2 regions of the Cellvibrio fontiphilus genome follow, and region 1 is predicted to be linked to the other one. Evidence: riboswitches for the same ligand, from Rfam matches in the RefSeq annotation. Region 1 holds a riboswitch; the other holds the start of a gene.

What was found. A riboswitch is a leader RNA that binds a small molecule or an ion and turns the genes downstream of it on or off. The one in region 1 is predicted to bind thiamine pyrophosphate.
Region 2: linked by a shared signal. The riboswitch ahead of ACFODX_RS14110 (FAD-dependent oxidoreductase) and the one ahead of thiD (bifunctional hydroxymethylpyrimidine kinase/phosphomethylpyrimidine kinase) in region 1 are both predicted to bind thiamine pyrophosphate.

The regions. Positions count from the first base shown of each region.
Region 1 covers NZ_JBHRTF010000016.1:8,877-12,257, reverse strand. The annotation lists gene thiC (phosphomethylpyrimidine synthase ThiC) at 1-750, opposite strand, end outside; gene thiD (bifunctional hydroxymethylpyrimidine kinase/phosphomethylpyrimidine kinase) at 764-1,591, opposite strand; TPP riboswitch at 1,696-1,805, opposite strand; gene ACFODX_RS16850 (cation:proton antiporter) at 1,918-3,159, opposite strand; gene nhaD (sodium:proton antiporter NhaD) at 3,339-3,381, opposite strand, start outside.
Region 2 covers NZ_JBHRTF010000006.1:74,452-77,832, forward strand. The annotation lists gene ACFODX_RS14100 (thiazole synthase) at 1-147, opposite strand, end outside; gene thiS (sulfur carrier protein ThiS) at 149-355, opposite strand; gene ACFODX_RS14110 (FAD-dependent oxidoreductase) at 359-1,504, opposite strand; TPP riboswitch at 1,542-1,668, opposite strand; gene xseA (exodeoxyribonuclease VII large subunit) at 1,771-3,159, opposite strand; gene guaB (IMP dehydrogenase) at 3,316-3,381, shown strand, end outside.

The sequences.
Region 1 (3,381 bases):
TTCTTCTTCAATGGAAGAACCCAGTGCAGAGTTGCCGATATTGCCGTTAATTTTCACCAAAAAATTACGGCCAATAATCATCGGCTCTAATTCCGGGTGATTGATGTTAGCCGGAATAATCGCACGGCCGCGCGCGACTTCAGCGCGCACAAATTCCGGCGTAATTTCATCGGGAATGCTGGCACCAAAACTCATGCCCTTGTGCTGCTGCCCCAGGTTTTTATATTCAGGCAGCTCACCCAATTCACGCGCCTGTGCCAGCGCCATGTTTTCGCGGATGGCGATGTATTCCATTTCCGGTGTGATGATGCCTTTTTTGGCGTAGTGCATTTGCGACACGTTCATGCCCGGTTTGGCACGGCGCGGTTTGCGCGTGAGGTTAAAGCGCAAGTGCGCAAGTTTGGGGTCATTCAACCGCTCGTTGGTAAACTGTGAGTGGCTGTCCTCCAGAATTTCTGTGTCATTGCGCTCTTCAATCCATGCTGTGCGCACATCGCCCAAACCGGTGCGCAAATCAATTTTTACATTCGGGTCAGTGTAGGGACCGGAAGTGTCATAGACACGCACCGGTGGATTTTTTTCGCCGCCAAAATCCGTTGGCGTATCAGCCAAGGTGATTTCACGCATAGGCACGCGAATATCCGGGCGCGAGCCCTGTACATAAATTTTTTGCGAACCGGTAAAAGGTTGTACCGAGGCTTTATCCACCTCGGCAGATTGACTCAGAATTTTTTCGACGCTGGTATTCATGGTGTCCTCGGTATTAATAAAATTTATAAAAATGATGAACAGGACCTGCACCCTGCCCTATGTGTAATTTTTCAGCATTCAGTAACGCTTGCTGCAAATAATTTTTTGCTTGTTGAACGGATTCACTGAGTGAATATTGTTTGGCTAAACCGGCAGCAATAGCAGATGCCAAAGTGCAGCCAGTGCCATGGGTATTTTTGGTTGCCAAACGCGGCGCTGAAAACGCTTTAACTCCTGCCATTGTGATCAGCAAATCAGTAGCAGACTCACCTTCACCGTGCCCTCCTTTCATCAGCACAGCCTTGGCACCCAGCGCGAGAATTTGCTCGCCTTGTAATTGCATTTGCTCTACATCCGTCGCAATAGGGGTCCCCAACAATACCGCCGCCTCATGCAGATTGGGGGTCACCAAAGTCGCCAGTGGAAGTAATTTTTCGATAAGTGTTTGAATAGCATCTTCTGCCAATAAACGATCACCACTGGTGGCAACCATTACCGGGTCCAATACCAACGGAATCTGCGGATAAGCAGTCAGGGTTTCAGCAACAGCAGCGATAATATCAGCCCTTGCCAACATGCCGGTTTTTATTGCGGACACATGAATGTCGCTTAACACTGAAGTGATTTGCTGCTGCACAAACATCGGCGGAATCGGTAAAACACCTTGCACACCTTGGGTATTTTGAGCCGTCAAAGATGCTATAGCACTGGTGCCATAGACACCGAGCGCTGAAAAGGTTTTTAAATCGGCCTGAATACCCGCACCGCCACCGCTATCACTGCCAGCAATGGTAAGCGCGATGGGAGTTAACTCGGCAGGACTTTGCAGTGGGTGATTCATTGACATTCCGCGATAGATGAATATTGAGTCAAGGCGCGGAGAGGAGAGAGGGAAACCGGGTCACTGTTGGTGCACCTCTTGGGGGCAGCAACAGCGATGATGCAACATGGAAGGCTCTCGTTCCCTACGCCGGTACTAACCGGATCAGGTCGGCGGGTATATCTCAGCTGTATTGCTGGCTTATCGCCTACAAGCAGCACCCCGACAAGAAAAACCGCAGTCTATTGAACTTGGAGAAGGGAGTAAAGGAACCTTTTGGATTAAGCGCAGGGCTGCTTCAGGGTCAAGCCCTCGTGTAATCACGAGGGCTTGCAGCAAGAGTAGGGCTACTCTGATTTTTCTTGCGACTTCAACAATCCAAGCTTGCCGGCAAGCAAGGCAGTTGTAGGTGCCTGAATCAAAATGGTGCCCAGAATAAAGATAAAGGTAATCGCGCCTACCACATCAATACCGGGCACTTTCATGCCCGCCAAAATACCCACCAAAGCCGCCGGGATCACACCGGTTTCGCGCGTCCAGCTCATAAATACCAATTCTTTCCAGGTCCATTTAGCGCGACGATCTGGCCCGGCACAGATGAATACCGTGAGCGGACGAGCGATGAATATAAAGATAAATAGCAGCGCCAAACCAACGCCCAGGTATTCTTTTAACAGATGGAAATCCACCTGCGAGCCAAGCAGGATAAAAATAAACATGCGCATCAAGAGTGCGGTATTTCCTACGTAATCCTCCAAGTATTCATGTTCGTGGTGATCGAGCGGTAAATTAAAAGTCTCTTTGTTTCCGATCATCACACCGCAAGTAAACACCGCCATAAATCCGGACGCGCCAATTTTATCCGCCAGCAAATACACGGTAATCACCGCCAGAATAATTACGAAAGGGGTAACCTCGCGGAAAATACCAAAGCTGTTGTGTGCCATCAAAAACGCTGCGCTATAACCAACTATGGCACCAAGCACCAACCCCATGCCGGCCTCATAAGCCAGCTCACCGAGCGAATGCGTAAGGCTAAAACCCTCGCCTGTACCCATAACATAAGCGACTACCGCAAAAGTAGCAATTGCACCCATAGCATCGTTGAGCGCTGATTCGCTCATTACGGTCTGGGACACACGGTCTTTAATTGGAACCTGTTTAAAAATAGGCACCAGGGTTGCGGGGTCAGTGGATGCAGTCAATGCCCCCAGCACTAATGCAATCCCTATGGGTATTCCAAGCCACACACCGGCATAGGTAATAATCGCACCGGTAATCAAAACACCGAAAGTGGCAATAACGGTAAGAGAAATCCAGATTTCTTTCAGCACCGCAAAACGCAAAGTTGCCCCACCTTCAAACAACAAATAGCAAGCACCAATGGTCAGAATTAACTGATTCATGGTGGAGTCGGCAGGCACGTGCAAAATGCCGCCAATAGTAGGCCCCAAGCCTATTCCGATGAGCAAAAACAGGACTATATCGGGGACTTTAATCTTTTTGGCAATTACGCCCCCCAACAGCCCGGTAAAAATAATGATCCCGACATACATGAGATCGAGTTTGGCTATCTCTAATGACGACATGAACAAGCTCCACAGATGGTTAAAAAGTGTTAATAAATAAAAATGCGTGGATACTGACAGCTAACAGCCAAAAACTTTATAAATTGTGTGTAAATTCAAGTTTATGGGCGCTTTTATGTTTTGCTGGCCATAAAAAAACCGGAGCTATTGCCCCGGTTTTTTATCATCACCATTCACGGTCAGACGCTATGGCCAAAGAGCGATGTTGCTATTAAGAGTGCG
Region 2 (3,381 bases), on a different contig from region 1:
CCCCAGTGTGACTATTTCACAGCGCGATTGTGTGATTGAGTCGCGCATTAATTGCGGTGATGCGTAGAGTGCAGTGCCTAATAAAAAACGGCTGGAAAAATGCTCGCCATAGAGAGTGAAATCTTTTTCAGGTGTGGTAATGCTCATATCAGCCTCCGCCCACGGGTTTGACTATATCGATTAAATCGCCTTGCTGGAGCAAGCGTTCGCTGTAGGTGGAGCGCGGTACAAATTCGCCATTGATCGCCACTGCAATTTTGCCATCGCCATAACCCCATCTTGTCAATGCATCGCCAAGTGAGGTATTGATGGCAATTTCGTGCGGCTCATTATTAACGCTTAATTGAATTTTCATAAGTTAATGTCGGTTTAGAATATCTGAAAAAACAGGCTCGCCTCGCTGCAAAACATGCGCGAGAATATTTTCAACGACTGCCGGTGCTAACAAGTATCCGTGGCGGAATAAACCATTGGCCGTGATAAGCCCATTCGCAACGGTGACTTTGGGTAGGTTGTCCATAAATGCCGGGCGCAAATTGCTGTCCATTTCAATAATTCGCGCTTCTGCAAATGCGGGTGACAGCGTATAGAGCGCGCTGCTCAATTCGAGACTAGATTGTAAGGTAACGGGAGAGCGGTCTTCGCTTTCGATTTGTGTTGCGCCTATCACGAAAAAGTTGTCCGGTTTCGGAACTACATAGAGTTGATAGCGAGGATGCATCAGGCGCACAGGGCGCTGCAATTGTATTTCTGTTGTTTGCACATGCAGTGTTTCGCCGCGTACACCGCGCAATTGTTTTAATTGTGGTTTGGCGCCTATGCCGCGACAATCGATCACTAGATCAAAATTTTCGCTGATGCCATCAAAGGAAACTTTGCCGGGAGAAACACTTACCTGACTGTGTTCGCGCAAATGGATATTACTGTGCAAAATCGCTTCACCTAGCTGGTGTAAAAATCGGCGGTTGTGCAAGTGCCCTTCTTCTTCAAGAAATAAGCCATGCTGAAAGTGTTGGCTCAGGTCTGGCTCCAGTTCATGGATCTGCGATTGGGTGACTCGCTGGTAATGGCGACACTCAGGAATAACGAATTTCAATTCCCGTTCAAATTGTTCCAGCTCGGCGGTGTCTTGTGGGTGGGCAACCACTAGGCTGCCCTTATTAAAAAATAATTCGTCGTTGGGTGAGCAAGCGGACGTATCTATTAATTGTTTTACCCACTGCGGCCAATGCCCAAGGGCAAATTGCCCCATGCGATAAACACCCGCATCCGATACAACAGCTTCGCTCAGTGGTGCGACCATGCCGGCGGCGGTGAATGCGGCGGCGCGGTTGGATTGCGGATTGGTGATGGTGAAGCTTCCAGCCTCAAACAGCGTGACATCAATTCCTGCTTGGTTGAGTTGCCAGGCGAGTAGGCGCCCCAATAAGCCTGCGCCAGCAATAGCAATTCGCTCAGGTGTTGAGGTGTTTGTCGCTTCAGTTGTTGTCGATTTGGTTGTCATAGTGCCCCAGTGTCGAGGCGGAGAGCGGGCAATAGCAGTTGCGATGTGCCTTGTTCCCTCCGCAGGTATTAGCCTGTTCAGGTTCTACGGATTGGGCCGAACCCATCTCAGCCTCCGTATGGCTCACCCGCAGGTGAGGCACCAAGGCGCTCCGACAAGAAGTTGGCCAATATACTGGCCGCAAAATTACTTCGCAATCTATACGACTAGTATTTATGAGTAGATCTATCTTTGTAAGTAGATCTATCTGGCTGGGCTTTCATATCTCAGCTATCGGATTTGCTTCTCACTTGTTCCACTCTGCAGATTAATTCACCCTGCGCGAGGCGCGCGCTGATTTCGCTGCCCGGAATCACCTGTTCACTGCTGGTGATAACTTTACGGGTTTGGGAATCGGTGACTAACGCGTAACCTCGCTCCAGGGTGCTAAGCGGATTCAGTGTATTTAATAGGCGCAGGGTTTCGATCAGGTTTTGCTGCTTGCGCTGAAGAATGCGTATTTGTGCCTTGTGCAAGTTTGCGCTGTTTGCGGCAATTCGCTCCTTCAGTTGTTCTAGTCGCAGCTGCGGATGGTGCGCTTGCTGGCGAATCCTAAGTTGCTGCACATTATTTTTGTGGTCCCTCAGTAGCTGTTTGATGTGGTTTTTCAGGCGCAGCTCCAGGTTGTCCAAACGCTGGGCTTGCTGCTCCAGGCGCTCGCGCGGGTGGCGTAAACGTTGCTGTAGGTGATGTAAATGCCGCTGCCACTGCTGTAGTCGCCGCTGCATAGCTTCCTCTAACAACACTTCAAAGCCGATAAATTTATCCAGCCACTCGTCGCCGTCTGGCACCAGCAGCTCGGCCGCTGCAGAAGGTGTGGGCGCGCGCAGGTCGGCGACAAAATCGGCAATGGTAAAGTCAACCTCGTGGCCCACGCCGCAGACTATAGGTAACTGGCTGTTAAAAATCGCGCGGGCGACATTTTCGTCGTTAAACGACCAGAGATCCTCCATCGAGCCGCCGCCGCGGGTGAGTAGCAGTACATCAAATAAACCGCAGCGATTGGCGAGCTCTATCGCCTTGACGATCTGTGGCGCCGATTCTTTGCCTTGCACGGCAACTGGAATCACGGTGACCGGAATGCTCGGGAAGCGCCGTTCCAGTACGCTCAATACATCGCGAATTGCGGCACCGGTGGGCGAGGTAATGACCCCTATGTGTTGCGGCAGTGGTGGCAGGGCTTTTTTGTGCGCCTCGTTAAACAGGCCTTCTTGCGACAGGCGATGTTTGAGTTCGTCAAACGCGCGTTGCAAGGCGCCGCTGCCGGCTTCCTCCATGTGTTCGGCAATCAGTTGGTAGTCGCCACGCCCCTCATACAGGCTGACTCGTGCGCGCAGCAACACATGCTGCCCTTGCTGGGGCTTAAAGCGCACCAGCATGTTGCGATTGCGGAACATGCAGCAGCGCACCTGGGCTTGGTCGTCTTTGAGGGTGAAGTACCAGTGGCCGGAGGAGGGGGTGGAGACATTGGAAAGTTCGCCCTCTACCCACAAAAGTGGCAGGTGGGTTTCCAGCAGTTGGCGCGCGTGGCGATTGAGCTGGCTCACGCTGAAAATCTCGCGCCCGTTATTGGCGGGGCTGCTTGCTGGATCGGCGGTGAAATGTGTAGTTGTCATAGGGTGCCATTCTAGGGGATGCACCCCGCAGGGTATAGCCTTAATCGGCGCCCAGCCGGGTTTGCGACCACTAGATATTGTGGTTTTTGGTTTACCGGCGGCGCCCAAGTCGCTATACTTTCGCGCTTATTTTTCTCCGCTTTGAGGTTGGATGCTATGTTGCGAATTGCTGAAGAAGCCCTCACCTTTGATGATGTGTTATTGGTGCCAGGTTATTCGGAT